Regions from separate parts of the Streptomyces sp. RGM 3693 genome, predicted to be linked through region 1. Evidence: predicted binding sites of a transcription regulator. Region 1 holds the regulator's gene; the other holds the start of a gene.
What was found. The regulator HspR, encoded in region 1, represses chaperone genes until heat shock. The targets are predictions, from matches to a motif close to TTGAGNNNNNNNNNCTCAA.

Region 1 (7,170 bases):
CTTCGCCAAGAACGGCGAGGTGCTGGTCGGCGAGGTCGCCAAGCGCCAGGCGGTGACCAACGTCGAGCGGACGATCCGGTCGGTCAAGCGTCACATGGGCACTGACTGGAAGATCAACGTCGACGAGAAGGACTTCAACCCGCAGCAGATCTCTGCGTTCATCCTGCAGAAGCTGAAGCGGGACGCGGAGTCCTACCTCGGCGAGAAGGTCACCGACGCGGTCATCACCGTCCCGGCGTACTTCAACGACTCCGAGCGCCAGGCCACCAAGGAGGCCGGTGAGATCGCGGGCCTCAACGTCCTGCGCATCGTCAACGAGCCCACCGCCGCTGCCCTGGCCTACGGCCTGGACAAGGAAGACCAGACCATTCTCGTCTTCGACCTCGGTGGCGGCACCTTCGACGTGTCGCTGCTGGAGATCGGCGACGGCGTCGTCGAGGTGAAGGCCACCAACGGTGACAACCACCTCGGTGGTGACGACTGGGACCAGCGCGTCGTCGACTTCCTGGTCAAGCAGTTCGCCAACGGTCACGGCGTCGACCTCTCCAAGGACAAGATGGCGCTCCAGCGCCTGCGCGAGGCCGCGGAGAAGGCGAAGATCGAGCTGTCGTCGTCCAGCGAGACGACGATCAACCTGCCGTACATCACCGCCTCCGCCGAGGGCCCGCTGCACCTGGACGAGAAGCTCACGCGCTCGCAGTTCCAGCAGCTCACCGCGGACCTGCTCGACCGCTGCAAGACCCCGTTCCACAACGTGATCAAGGACGCCGGCATCCAGCTGTCCGAGATCGACCACGTGGTCCTGGTCGGTGGCTCGACCCGGATGCCCGCCGTCGCCGAGCTCGTCAAGGAGCTGACCGGCGGCAAGGACGCCAACAAGGGCGTCAACCCGGACGAGGTCGTCGCCATGGGCGCCAGCCTCCAGGCCGGTGTCCTCAAGGGCGAGGTCAAGGACGTCCTCCTGCTGGACGTCACCCCGCTGTCCCTCGGTATTGAGACCAAGGGCGGCATCATGACCAAGCTGATCGAGCGCAACACCACGATCCCGACCAAGCGCTCGGAGATCTTCACCACGGCCGAGGACAACCAGCCGTCCGTGCAGATCCAGGTCTACCAGGGCGAGCGCGAGATCGCGGCGTACAACAAGAAGCTCGGGATGTTCGAGCTGACCGGTCTGCCGCCGGCCCCGCGTGGCGTCCCGCAGATCGAGGTCTCCTTCGACATCGACGCCAACGGCATCATGCACGTGACCGCGAAGGACCTGGGCACGGGCAAGGAGCAGAAGATGACCGTCACCGGCGGCTCCTCGCTGCCGAAGGACGAGGTCGACCGGATGCGTGAGGAGGCCGAGCGGTACGCGGACGAGGACCACAAGCGTCGCGAGGCCGCCGAGACCCGCAACCAGGGCGAGCAGCTGGTCTACCAGACCGAGAAGTTCCTCAAGGACAACGAGGACAAGGTGCCCGCCGAGGTCAAGACCGAGGTCGAGTCCGCCGTCGGTGAGCTGAAGGAAAAGCTCAAGGGCGAGGACACCACCGAGATCAAGACCGCCTCCGAGAAGGTCGCGGCCGTCTCGCAGAAGCTGGGCCAGGCCATGTACGCCGACGCCCAGGCGGCCCAGGGCGCGGCCGGTGCCGAGGGTGCCGCCGCCGGTGGCCAGCAGGCCAAGGCCGAGGACGACGTCGTCGACGCCGAGATCGTCGACGACGAGAAGCCGAAGAAGGACGGTGCGGCGTGACGGAGGAGACCCCGGGCTTCGACGAGAAGCCCGACGTCCCTTCCGATGCCGCTTCCGAAGACGCGGCACAGGCCGAGTCCGCCGACAAGGCGGGCTCGGCCCCGGCCGGGGACGTCCAGGACGTAGCGCTCCAGGCCCAGTTGGACCAGGTGCGCACCGCGCTCAACGAGCGCACCGCCGACCTCCAGCGACTCCAGGCGGAGTACCAGAACTACCGCCGCCGGGTGGAGCGCGACCGCGTGACGGTCAAGGAGATCGCCGCGGCGAACCTGCTGTCCGATCTCCTTCCGGTGCTCGACGACATCGGTCGGGCCCGGGAGCACGGTGAGTTGGTCGGCGGCTTCAAGTCGGTGGCCGAGTCGCTGGAGACGGTGGCCGCCAAGCTCGGACTTCAGCAGTTCGGCAAGGAGGGCGAGCCCTTCGACCCGACGATCCACGAAGCGCTGATGCACTCGTACGCGCCCGATGTCACGGAGACGACATGCGTCGCCATCCTGCAGCCCGGGTATCGCATCGGTGAGCGCACGATCCGCCCCGCGCGGGTCGCGGTCGCCGAGCCGCAGCCGGGCGCGCAGAACGCCAAGTCCGCCTCCGAGGAGGAGACCAAGGGCGCCAAGGGCGGCAAGGGAGCCAAGGGTGCCAAGGCTGCGGACAAGGAGAGCGGTGGCCCGGACAAGGGCTGACGTACGGGCCGACGAGAGAACCGCCCGGAAGGAGGGACGTCGAGGATGAGCACCAAGGACTTCGTCGAGAAGGACTATTACAAGGTCCTCGGCGTCCCCAAGGACGCCACCGAGGCGGAGATCAAGAAGGCGTACCGCAAGCTCGCCCGCGAGTTCCACCCGGACGCCAACAAGGGTGACGCCAAGGCCGAGGAGCGCTTCAAGGAGATCTCCGAGGCCAACGACGTGCTCGGCGACGCCAAGCGCCGCAAGGAGTACGACGAGGCACGGGCGCTGTTCGGCAACGGCGGCTTCCGGCCCGGCCCCGGCGGGGGCGGAAGCTTCAACTTCGACCTCGGCGACCTCTTCGGGGGCGCCGGGGGCGCGGGTGGCTCCGGCGGTTCCGGTGGTTTCGGCGGCGGGATCGGGGACGTCTTCGGCGGCCTCTTCAACCGCGGCGGCTCCACCACCCGTACGCAGCCGCGCCGCGGCCAGGACATCGAGTCCGAGGTGACGCTCAGCTTCACCGAGGCGGTCGACGGGGCCACGGTCCCGCTGCGGATGTCCAGCCAGGCGCCCTGCAAGGCGTGCTCCGGCACCGGCGACAAAAACGGTACGCCTCGGGTCTGCCCGACCTGCGTCGGCACCGGCCAGGTCAGCCGGGGCGCGGGCGGTGGCTTCTCGCTCACCGACCCGTGCGCCGACTGCAAGGGCCGCGGCCTGATCGCCCAGGAAGCCTGCGAGGTCTGCAAGGGCAGCGGGCGCGCGTCCAGCGCCCGCACGATGCAGGTCCGTATCCCCGCCGGCGTCTCGAACGGGCAGCGCATCCGGCTGCGCGGCAAGGGCGCCCCGGGCGAGCACGGCGGCCCGGCCGGCGACCTGTACGTGGTCGTCCACGTCGACGACCACCCGGTCTTCGGCCGCAAGGGCGACAACCTCACCGTCACGGTGCCGGTCACCTTCCCGGAGGCCGCGCTCGGCGGTGAGATCAAGGTGCCGACGCTGGGCGGCCCGCCGGTCACGCTGAAGCTGCCGGCCGGCACCCCCAACGGACGCACGATGCGGGCCCGCGGCAAGGGCGCGGCCCGCAAGGACGGCACCCGCGGTGACCTGCTGGTCACCATAGAGGTGGTCGTTCCTGGGGACCTCGGCGACAAGGCGAAGGAAGCGCTGGAGTCCTATCGCGAGGCGACTGCGGGCCCGGACCCGCGGGCGGAGCTGTTCCAGGCCGCGAAGGGAGCATGAGATGGACAGCCGGGGCGGGCAGCGTCGTAACCCCTATGAACTGACCGACGAATCGCCGGTGTACGTCATCTCCGTCGCGGCCCAACTCTCCGGCCTGCACCCGCAGACCCTGCGGCAGTACGACCGCCTGGGCCTGGTCTCTCCCGACCGCACGGCCGGTCGGGGCCGCCGTTACTCCGCCCGCGACATTGAACTGCTGCGCACCGTCCAGCAGTTGTCGCAGGAGGAGGGCATCAACCTCGCCGGCATCAAGCGCATCATCGAGCTGGAGAACCAGGTCGCGGCCCTCCAGCAGCGGGTCGCCGAGCTCCAGGGCGCCCTGGAGGGCGCGGCCAGCACGATGCGGCAGCGGGAGGCGGCGGTGCACGCCTCCTACCGCCGCGACCTGGTGCCGTATCAGGACGTGCAGCAGACCAGCGCGCTGGTGGTCTGGCGGCCCAAGCGGCCGTCGGAATGACGCCGTAGCGGACGCGATGAAGGGCCGGGGTGGGCACACCACCCCGGCCCTTCGCGTGTCGTTGTCGGCGCCGTGCGGTCAGCAGCCGTTGTACCCGGCGGTCGGCATCGACAGCCGGCGGTGCACGTGCGACTTCATCGCCAGGGTGTAGACCGGTTCGTCCAGGTCGGTGGTCTCCAGTCGGACGCCCGCCGCCGCGCACCGTGCGGTGAACTCGTCGGCGCCGTCGATGGCGGACTCCAGCGCCCGGCGGTTGGGCGTCACGAACACGTCGACCAGGCCCTCTTCGACGTCGTGCCACAGCGCGCTGTGGTCGGCGCGCAGCTGGTGCAGGCTGAGCTGGCAGGTCAGGCGGTAGTCACGGGCTGCCGCCCACTGTTTGCACATGGCGTGCTGGCTGCGGTCATCGACCAGGAACGGATCCTCGTCCAGCTCGGACAGCGGCATCAGACAGGCGATCGCCGTCACTCGGACCGAGTTCATCGTGCCCTCCGGGGCGTGGCGACTGTGGGGGCGACGATACCCCCGCCAAGGGCCCGGGGAGGAGGGGCTGCGCCGGGCGGCGAGGCGTATCCGCAGGCGTGGCAGATCTTCCAGCCGTCCTGATTCACGGCCAACTGGCCTCCGCACCGGGGGCAGCTCTCGGCGGAGGGGCGGGGTCGGGCCGTCCGTTTCCTGGGGAGGCGGCGCGGAACGGTCGTCGTGTTGCCCAATACCGACGCCATGCGGCCTCCAGCTGCCGTCTTTTGCCTGGGACAGGGCCGATGCCGCTCGTCGATGTGCGGAGGTGTTCGGTTCCTGCCGTTCTTGAGTACCAGGTGGGCGCCGGATGACGGATCTGGAGGATGCGGTTTCGGCCAGGTCCGGACCTGCGTGGGGTGGTGGCGTGGCCGGTAGCCGTGCCGGCAGTGAACGCGGGCTGGTGTACGGCCGATTCGGTGCCGGTGCCGGTGCCGATGCCGGTGGCAGTGCCGGTGGCGCGGGCGGGGCGTCGCGGGGTGGGGCGGGCGCTCAGGCCCGGCCGAGGGCCTTGGTCACCGCGATCTCGATCATCACGCGGTCGGGGTTGGGCTCCGGGGTCCGGCCGTACCGCTCGGCGTACCGGCGCACCGCGTCAGCCACCGTCTCCGCGTCCGTCCGCACCCTGGCGACGCCCTCCAGGGTCGCCCAGCGTCCCCGGTCCACCTGACACACCGCCACCCGCGCCCCGTCGGCGCCGGCGGCGAGGACGTTCTTGACCTTGGTGCTGTCCTTGCGGGTGATGATCCGCGCGATCCGCTGCCCGGCGTCGTAGGTGACGCCGACCGGGACGACGTGCGGAGTGCCGTTGGCCCGCAGGGTCGTGAGGGTCGGCATCTGGTACTCGCCCCAGAAGGCGAGGTACTCGGGGGACAGCGCGCTCAGGTCGTGGGCCATGGGGCCAGGTTAGTGGGGGCCGGAGAGGCCGACCCCGCCGGTCAGAGGAATTCGCCGGTGTCGAGGTCGAAGGAGAAGGGGGCGGGGAGGGGGAGGCGGTCGCCGAAGGGGGCGGTGCGGGTGGTGAGGTAGTCGTCGCCCTTCGGCTCGCTGAAGAGCGTGACCACGGACTTGCCGCGGTCGACCAGAAGATAGAGCGGAATGGCGGCACGTGCGTAGGCGTGGCGCTTGGCGACCCGGTCATTGCGCGGCCTGCTCGACGTCACCTCGACGACCATGCTGACGCCGTCACTGGGCATCCACGGATCCGCACCCCGGAAGAGGCGCAACGCGTACGGGGCGATGGTGGCGTCGGGGATCACATGGTCCGGGGGCTGGCCTTCCGCGTGGGAAAGGACGAGCCCCTTGTAGCCCGAGATCAGCATGTCGGTTGCGGACCTTCGCGTCACCTGGCTGCCGATGATGCTCAGATAGTCCTCGTGATCGCCGTCGGTCGGCGGTGACACAACAATCTCCCCCTCGATGAGCTCGGCCCTGAAGCCGGTTGGAGTGTCCAGGGCCAGGAAGCCCTCCAGGAGGGTGTCCTCGTGCGTGGGCAAAGGCTCGTGTGCCATAGCCGCCATGCTGCACCTCCTTGTGGTCGAAGGCCAGCGTTGCCGTCTCGGATGGTGACAGGGGCATATTCCGCACCCGGTTCCCCCGTACGAGCGAGCCTTGAGTGGAATAGACTCAACTTATCGTACGTTGACCAAGGCAGGGTTGGATTAGGGGAGCGCGCTGAGCGCCGGAACGCACGAGGAGGACCAGAAGACGTGGACGCCGAGCTGACCAACAAGAGCCGGGAGGCGCTGAGCGCCGCCAATGAGCGGGCGATCACCGCCGGGCACGCGGACATGACGTCCGCGCATCTGTTGCTCGCGCTGCTAGCGGGGCGGGCCGACGACAACGCGAACATCATGGACCTGCTGGTCGCCGTCGAGGCGGACGCCGCCCAGTTGCGGTCTGGCGCCGAGCGGCAGCTCGCCGGGCTGCCCAGCGTCCAGGGCTCGACCGTGGCCCCGCCGCAGCCGGACCGTGAGCTGCTCGCCGTCATCGCGGACGCCGCCCAGCGCGCCAAGGAGCTGGGCGACGCGTACATCTCCACCGAGCACCTGCTGATCGGCATCGCCGCCAAGGGCGGCCGCACCGGTGAGCTGCTGGAACAGCAGGGTGCCACCGCCCAGAAGCTGCTGGCGGCCTTCGAGGCCAGTCGCGGCGGGCAGCGGGTGACCACCCCGGACCCGGAGGGCACGTACAAGGCGCTGGAGAAGTTCGGCACGGACTTCACCGCCGCGGCCCGGGAGGGCAAGCTCGACCCGGTCATCGGCCGGGACCAGGAGATCCGCCGGGTGGTGCAGGTGCTCTCCCGCCGGACGAAGAACAACCCGGTGCTGATCGGCGAGCCGGGCGTCGGCAAGACCGCGGTCGTCGAGGGGCTGGCCCAGCGGATCGTCAAGGGCGACGTCCCCGAGTCGCTGCGCAACAAGCGGCTGGTCGCGCTGGACCTGGGCGCGATGGTCGCGGGCGCGAAGTACCGCGGCGAGTTCGAGGAACGGCTGAAGACCGTCCTGGCCGAGATCAAGGCCAGCGACGGCCAGATCATCACCTTCATC
Region 2 (7,170 bases), on a different contig from region 1:
GTAACTGTGTTGATCACTGTGTGACTCGTCGGCCTGCGACGTCTTGGTGCGCTGCGGCGCCTCGCGCTTACGCATGGCAGCCCACGCTGAGCTGATGTCGCCACGTCTCCTCGCTGGCCACAGCAGCCGCTGCATAGTCGCAGCGGGCACGCGCCTGATCCCGCGTCTCATCCCACGACTTGCACCCAGCGTAGCCATGGACAGGCTTCGGGTTCAGACCAACGAGTTCGCACAGCGATACGGGGCGCTCCTGGGCCCGGAAGTGATCGCGGAAGTAGTCAGCCATCGCTACCACTTCCGACCGGTGTCTTGCCGCTGTTCGCACCGTCGGACCGCTGATTCTGCTTCGCGTTTTTCGCGCTCAGGTCCGCAGTCGAACCCTTAGCCGTCGGCTTCGCCGGCTCCGGGGAGTCCTTGCCGCTCACTGCCGCGCCGCCTTCACCATGCGGGTAACCCGGGCGATCTGGCTCGGCGTGAGGAGAGGCGGGGCAACACGGGTCGCCTTCAGGCCGTCCTCGTCCGTCACCTGCACCGTGCTGGGCTTGGCGACGATGCCCGCCTCTTTCAGCGCGGCCTCGAGCTTCGCGCCCTCTTCGGCGCACGCCGAGTAGGGCGTGCGGGCAGGGGTGGTCATGGCGCCCTCCTTGCCTCTCTGTAGCGCTTCCGCTACCGGGTAGGTTCAGCGTGGCCCACACCTGGGAAGCGTTCAATGTGTCAGCAAAGGACGGAAGGTCGGCGAACGGACCATGAATAAGAACGAGTTGAACCCAGACGCCTCGCCTCAGGCGGCCTACGGAGCGCGTTTACGCAGCCTGCGGGAGTCTCGCGGCTGGACCCAAGAGGATCTCGCCAACCGCACGGAATATTCCAGTGTGCATATTTCAGCCGTCGAAAATGGTCGGAAGCCTCCAACTCTCCGCTTCTCACGTAGCGTTGACCGCGCACTCGGCCTCGTGGGCGCAGCAGAGTCGTTTGAGCGTGAGTACCGCGAGATCAGGCATGGTGCGTTGCTGGAGGGCTTCCCGGAGTACGTCAAGTACGAGGGCCGGGCAGTGGAGATCCGGCTGTTTCAGATCGGGCTGATCCCCGGCCTGTTGCAGACACCGGAGTACGCGCGGACGGTGGCGGATGGTGACGTGCAGCGCGGGGCCATCACGCCCGAACAAGCGGAGGAACGCGTTTCGTTCCTCGCGGAGAGGCAAGCCGCGCTGGTGAAGCCCCGGCCGCCCATGGCGCTTGTAGTGATGGATGAGAGCTGTCTTCGTCATGCGGTCGGCGGCGCAGAGGTCATGGAAGCTCAGTTTCGCCGATTGGTCGAAGTCGCCTCTCTCCCCAACTGGGTATTGCAGGTGTCACCCTTTGAGATAGGAGCGCGGCGATCGTTCAACCTGCCGGTTAACCTCCTCACTCTGGCTGACCGATCCGTTGTCGCGTATGCCGAGTCACAGGCACGGGGACACTTGGAGCGCGACGTCACAGCCGTGGTGCCCATACTGACGGCCTACCATCAGTTGCAGGCTGAGGCGCTTTCTCCGGCGGCGTCTGTGGCCATGATCAACGAGTTACGAAAGGGCACCCCGTGACGACCGACGATTCCCCCCGCTGGCTCAAGTCCTCCTACAGCAGCAACGGCGGTGATTGCGTCGAGGTTGCCCCAAACCTTGTCGCCTCGCGCGGCGTGGTCCCCGTCCGTGACAGCAAGGACCCGCACGGCCCGGCCCTCACGCTCTCCCCGAACGCATGGGCCTCCTTTGTCGCTGCAACCCAGCGCGGAGACTTCCCTGCTGCCTGACCTGAAGCCCAGTGAGGCCCCGCCACTCCACCATCTTCGGAGCAGCGGGGCCTTTCGCTACCCTGCTTCGCAGGAGTAGACCAACGGAAGCCCCGCGACCCCCTTTTGCCACGGGGATCTACGCGCGTACCGTCAGTTCTGGCATGGCCACACCAATCACTGGGCGCCAGTTCCTCCGCCCTCAAGGACACTTCTCCTCCAAGTCACCGCACCGAGATCCACCGGGCGGCGGGCTCGGACGGACCGACCGCCGCCGGAGCGTTACGCCGCGACCGGGACCCCGGGCTCGGCCCCGTTCGCCGCCGGGGTCAGTGCCAGTTCCAGCACCTGCCGGACATCCGCGACCGGGTGCACCTCCAGCGATTCCAGGATCTCCGCGGGCACATCGTCCAGATCCGGCTCGTTGCGCTGGGGGATGACCACCGTGGTGATCCCGGCCCGGTGCGCCGCCAGCAGCTTCTGCTTGACGCCGCCGATCGGCAGCACCCGCCCGGTGAGCGAGACCTCACCGGTCATCGCGACGTCCGGACGGACCGGGCGGCCGGACAGCAGCGAGGCCAGCGCGGTGGTCATCGTGATGCCGGCGCTGGGGCCGTCCTTGGGGACGGCGCCGGCCGGGACGTGCAGATGGACCCCGCGCTCCTTGAGGTCGCCCACCGGCAGCTCCAGTTCGGCGCCGTGCGAGCGCAGGAAGGACAGCGCGATATGCGCCGACTCCTTCATCACGTCGCCCAGCTGACCGGTCAGCTGCAAACCGGAGGCACCGGTCTCCGGATCGGCCAGCGACGCCTCCACGTAGAGCACGTCTCCGCCGGCACCGGTGACCGCGAGACCGGTGACCACACCGGGCACCGCGGTCCGCCGCCCGGCCGGTTCCTGGGCCGACTCCGGGGTGTGGTGCGGGCGCCCGAGGAGCGGGCGCAGCCCGTCCACCCCTACGGTGCAGGGCAGCTCGCGCTCGCCCAGTTCGTGCTGGGCGGCCACCTTGCGCAGCAGCCTGGCCACCGACCGCTCCAGATTCCGTACGCCCGCCTCGCGGGTGTACTCACCGGCCAGCTTGCGCAGCGCGTCGTCCGCCACGGTCACCTCGCCCGGCGTCAGGCCGGCCCGCTCCAGTTGGCGCGGCACCAGGTGGTCGCGGGCGATGACGACCTTCTCGTCCTCGGTGTAGCCGTCCAGCCGGACCACTTCCATCCGGTCCAGCAGCGGTTCGGGGATCGCCTCCAGGACGTTGGCGGTGGCCAGGAACACCACGTCGGACAGGTCCAGTTCGACCTCCAGGTAGTGGTCCCGGAAGGTGTGGTTCTGCGCCGGGTCCAGCACCTCCAGGAGGGCGGCGGCCGGGTCGCCCCGGTAGTCGGAGCCCACCTTGTCGATCTCGTCGAGGAGGACGACCGGGTTCATCGAGCCGGCCTCCTTGATGGCCCGCACGATCCGGCCGGGCAGCGCGCCGACGTACGTCCGCCGGTGGCCGCGGATCTCCGCCTCGTCCCGGACGCCGCCGAGGGCGACCCGGACGAACTTCCGCCCCATGGCCCGCGCGACGGATTCGCCGAGCGAGGTCTTTCCGACGCCCGGAGGCCCGACGAGCGCCAGGACGGCGCCGCCGCGGCGCCCGCCCACCAGGCCGAGCCCGCGCTCCGACCGCCGCTTGCGCACCGCCAGGTACTCGGTGATCCGCTCCTTGACGTCCTCCAGCCCGGCGTGGTCCGCGTCCAGGACCCGCTTGGCGCCCGCGATGTCGTAGGCGTCCTCGGTCCGTTCGTGCCACGGCAGTTCCAGGACGGTGTCCAGCCAGGTGCGGATCCAGGAGCCTTCGGGACTCTGGTCGCTGGCCCGCTCCAGCTTGTCGACCTCCTTGAGGGCGGCCGTGCGGACCTCCTCGGGCAGGTCGGCGGCCTCGACCCGGGCGCGGTAGTCGTCGCCCTCGTCCTCCGGGTCGCCGTTGAGCTGGGCCAGTTCCTTGCGGACCGCCTCCAGTTGGCGCCGCAGCAGGAATTCCCGCTGCTGCTTGTCGACGCCCTCCTGGACGTCCTTGGCGATGGACTCGGCGACGTCCTGCTCGGCCAGGTGGGAGCGGAGCACGTCGGTGGCGTACTTCAGCCGGGTGACCGGGTCGGTGGTCTCCAGCAGCTGGAGCTTCTGCTCGCTCGTCAGGAACGGCAGGTATCCGGCGTTGTCGGCGAGCGTGGGGACGTCGTCGATGCCGGTGACCCGGTCCACGACCTGCCAGGCGCCACGCTTGCGCAGCCAGCTGGTGGCCAGCGCCTTGTACTCCGTGACGAGTTCGCCGACCGCGCCGGGGAGGGGGTCCGGCGCCGTCTCCTCGACGGGGGTGCCCTCGACCCAGAGCGCGGCGCCCGGGCCGGTGGTGCCCAAACCGATCCGCACCCGGCCCAGCCCTCGGATCAGGGCCCCGGGGTCACCGTCGGACAGCCGTCCGACCTGCTCGATCCGTCCGAGCGTGCCGATCGCCGCGTACGTCCCGTCGATCCGCGGCACCAGCAGCACTCTGGGCTTGCTGCCCGACGAGCCTGACGAGCCTGACGAGGCGGCGGCCTGGGCGGCCTCCACTGCGGCCCGCACCTCGGCGTCGGACAGGTCCAGGGGCACCACCATGCCGGGCAGAACGACCTCGTCGTCGAGGGGCAGCACGGGCAGGATGAGCGTGGTGGACGCCGTCGACTCAGCGGTCATGATCTCCCCTTCGGCAAGCAAGTTGAGCTTTACCCACTCAATGCCGAGCGGCCTGCCGTTGTTCCCCGGCACGTGTTCGCTGTGAGCGATCAGGTGCGGGTAACTCGGTTACGGGGCAGGGGTCGTGGGCCCCACCGGGAGGGGAGGCGCTACCAGTGGGCGGGGCTGCGCAGCCCGCGCGGCAGCCGGGTGGTCGCGTCACCCCGGGCGGCGTTCACCTGGGCCTGCGTCAGGAAGATGCTGCCGGTGAGGTCGGCGCCGCGCAGATCGGCGTCCCGGAGGTCGGCGCCGATCATGTCCGCGGACCGGAGGTCGGCGCCGCGGAGGTCGGCCGCGATGAGGTACGCCCCGCGCAGGTTGGCACCCCGGAGGTCGGCGCCCTTGAGCCGCGCCCCCATCAGGTCCGCGCCCCGCCGCTCCTTCTTACGGCCCGGGACGTTCGCCCGGACCAGCTCGCTGACCCGCAGCAGCAGGACGTTGACCACGCCGCGGTGGGCGGCCACGTCCAGCCCGGCCAGCTCCTCGGCGGTGCCCAGCGTCAGCCGCTCGGTCTCCTCCAGGGCGGCCTGCAGCTCATCGCGCACCGCAGCGGGCAGCACGGCACCAGCCGTTCCGGTGATTGGGGCCTCCCCTGCTCGAACGGAGTTGAGAGCTTGGGGAACGGCGCGGGCGCCGGACGGGAGCGCCACCGCCTCCGTCAGGTACCAGAGCAGCTCGTGCAGCTGGCGCATCACGGCGAACGCGTCGAACATCGGCCGGGCGGTCTCCGGCGCGGTCCGCCAGTCCTTCCCCTCGAAGGTGACCTGGGAGATCTTCTGGCCGGCGCCGAAGCACTCGAAGACCGTGCAGCCGGAGAAGCCGCGCTGCCGCAGGTCGCGGTGGACGCCGCAGCGGAAGTCGGTCCGGAGGTTCGGGCAGGGCCGGCCGGCCTCCTTGTCGAGGGCGAAGTCCGCCGAGCGCGCGAACGGCAGCGCCACACAGCACAGACCGAAGCAGTTGCCGCAGTCGGAGAGCAGCGGGAGCCGGGCGGCGTCCGGACCGTCCGGGCTCTGCGGCGGGGCGGACGTGCGGTCCTGGGCGGGGCGGCGGCGCTCGTGCGACACGATTCTTCTCTGCTCCTGCGGCCGGCGGACGCCCTCCGTCACAGCGCCCGCGAAGGACCCCATTCTCCGCGACGTTCTCCGCGACCGGCGCCGCCGGTGCGCCCGGCGGGCCGTCCGCGCGACCGGCGCCGGGGTCAGGACGTCCGGGTGGCCCGCAGCGCCGGGTGCCCCAGGTCGCCCAGCAGCGGGGCGGGCCCGGAGCGCTGCGCCCGCCAGTACCGGAGCAGCGGCCAGGCGGCGACGCCCAGGGCGAGCGAGAGCAGGTGGCCCCAGTCGGTCATCGGGTCGACGTAGGCGAGCAGGCCGGACACCGCCTGGTAGCCGGCGCCGACCAGCAGCGGCCAGCGCACCCAGGCGGGCAGCAGTCCGGCGAGCGCTCCGACGCAGGTCATCACGCCGAAGCTGATGCCGTAGTCGAGGCGGTGCAACGCGCTGTCCGGCAGCCCCCCGGCGGCGACCGAGAAGCCGACCGGCATCTCGGTGGCGAGGGTGGCCAGCGCGTGCCCGCCGAAGAACACCGCCGCGGCGCGCACCCCGCCGATCCGCCGCTCCAGCGCGGTCAGGACGAAGAGGAAGGCGACGGCGTACCCGGAGAGCAGCCCGCCGGCGATCCACAGGGCGCTGGCGACCAGCACCAGCAGCGGCGCCTGGGCGAGGTGGACCACGTCCGTACTGGAGCCCTGGAGCAGTGCGGAGACCAGGGAGGGGTCGCCCTGCTCGGCGAAGAGCGAGGTGGCCACGAGCAGCAGCGCGTAGCAGAAGGTGAAGGGGGCGCCGGTCGGAGTGGGGAGCAGCCGCCAGGGGTGCAGGCGCGCGCGGGGGCGGCGGGCCGGGGCGTCCGAGGGCTCCGCCACGACCGGCGGGGCGTCCGCGGCCGGTGCGGCCGCGCCACCGCGCTGCCGGGGCATCCCGGGGAGGAGCACCGGAGCGCCCTCACCTGCCCCGTCCCCGGCCGGCGCACCGCCGGCCGTCTCCACCGCACTCGCCATCCCAGGTCCTTCCACGACCCCGCGCACCGTCCGGGATCCACTGTGCACGGCCAACCCATGAGTCAGCTGTGTGAGTGATATCCCTCACAGTCCTCAACCCTCGTGCGGTGCACTGCGTCCGCTGCTCCGGCCGCCGTACCCGCCCCGTCCCACCGTCCGTCCGGCGCTGGACCACCGCACGCGGAGTTGGCCAAGATGGCTGCATGGATCCCGCCCACCCCTGGCATCCGACCGCCGTCGCCGAGCCGGCCGTACGCACCCTCGACCGGCGTGCGGGCCCCTACGGAGAGGTGGTGCTGCGGCGCCGGGACCCGGCCACTCGGGACCCCAACGCCCTTGCCCCGCCCGGGAAGGGGGACGGCCCGGTCTACGAGATCATCGCCAACGGCTGTTTCCTGATGGACACCTCCGACGGACGCTCCGAACGACTGCTGGTCGACGCCGCGCTGACCGCCCTGCCGCCCGACCGGGCACGGCCCTCGGTGCTGATCGGCGGACTGGGCGTGGGCTTCTCCCTGGCCCGGGCGGCCGCCGAGCCGCGCTGGGGCCGGATCGCGGTCGTCGAGCGGGAGGCGGCGGTGATCGACTG

Region 2: the regulator HspR is predicted to act here: its motif matches at 4,512-4,530, upstream of lon (endopeptidase La).

Annotation. Positions count from the first base shown of each region.
Region 1 is NZ_JBMPPQ010000002.1:585,796-592,965, forward strand. Features, by position in the region: gene dnaK (molecular chaperone DnaK) at 1-1,738, shown strand, start outside; gene grpE (nucleotide exchange factor GrpE) at 1,735-2,421, shown strand; gene dnaJ (molecular chaperone DnaJ) at 2,467-3,645, shown strand; gene ACO0M4_RS19940 (heat shock protein transcriptional repressor HspR) at 3,647-4,102, shown strand; gene ACO0M4_RS19945 (hypothetical protein) at 4,181-4,585, opposite strand; gene ACO0M4_RS19950 (pyridoxamine 5'-phosphate oxidase family protein) at 5,114-5,518, opposite strand; gene ACO0M4_RS19955 (Uma2 family endonuclease) at 5,560-6,132, opposite strand; gene clpB (ATP-dependent chaperone ClpB) at 6,331-7,170, shown strand, end outside.
Region 2 is NZ_JBMPPQ010000001.1:515,948-523,117, reverse strand. Features, by position in the region: gene ACO0M4_RS02410 (hypothetical protein) at 422-634, opposite strand; gene ACO0M4_RS02405 (helix-turn-helix domain-containing protein) at 747-1,583, shown strand; gene ACO0M4_RS02400 (DUF397 domain-containing protein) at 1,580-1,792, shown strand; gene lon (endopeptidase La) at 2,054-4,489, opposite strand; gene ACO0M4_RS02390 (pentapeptide repeat-containing protein) at 4,639-5,592, opposite strand; gene ACO0M4_RS02385 (rhomboid-like protein) at 5,727-6,581, opposite strand; gene ACO0M4_RS02380 (spermidine synthase) at 6,785-7,170, shown strand, end outside.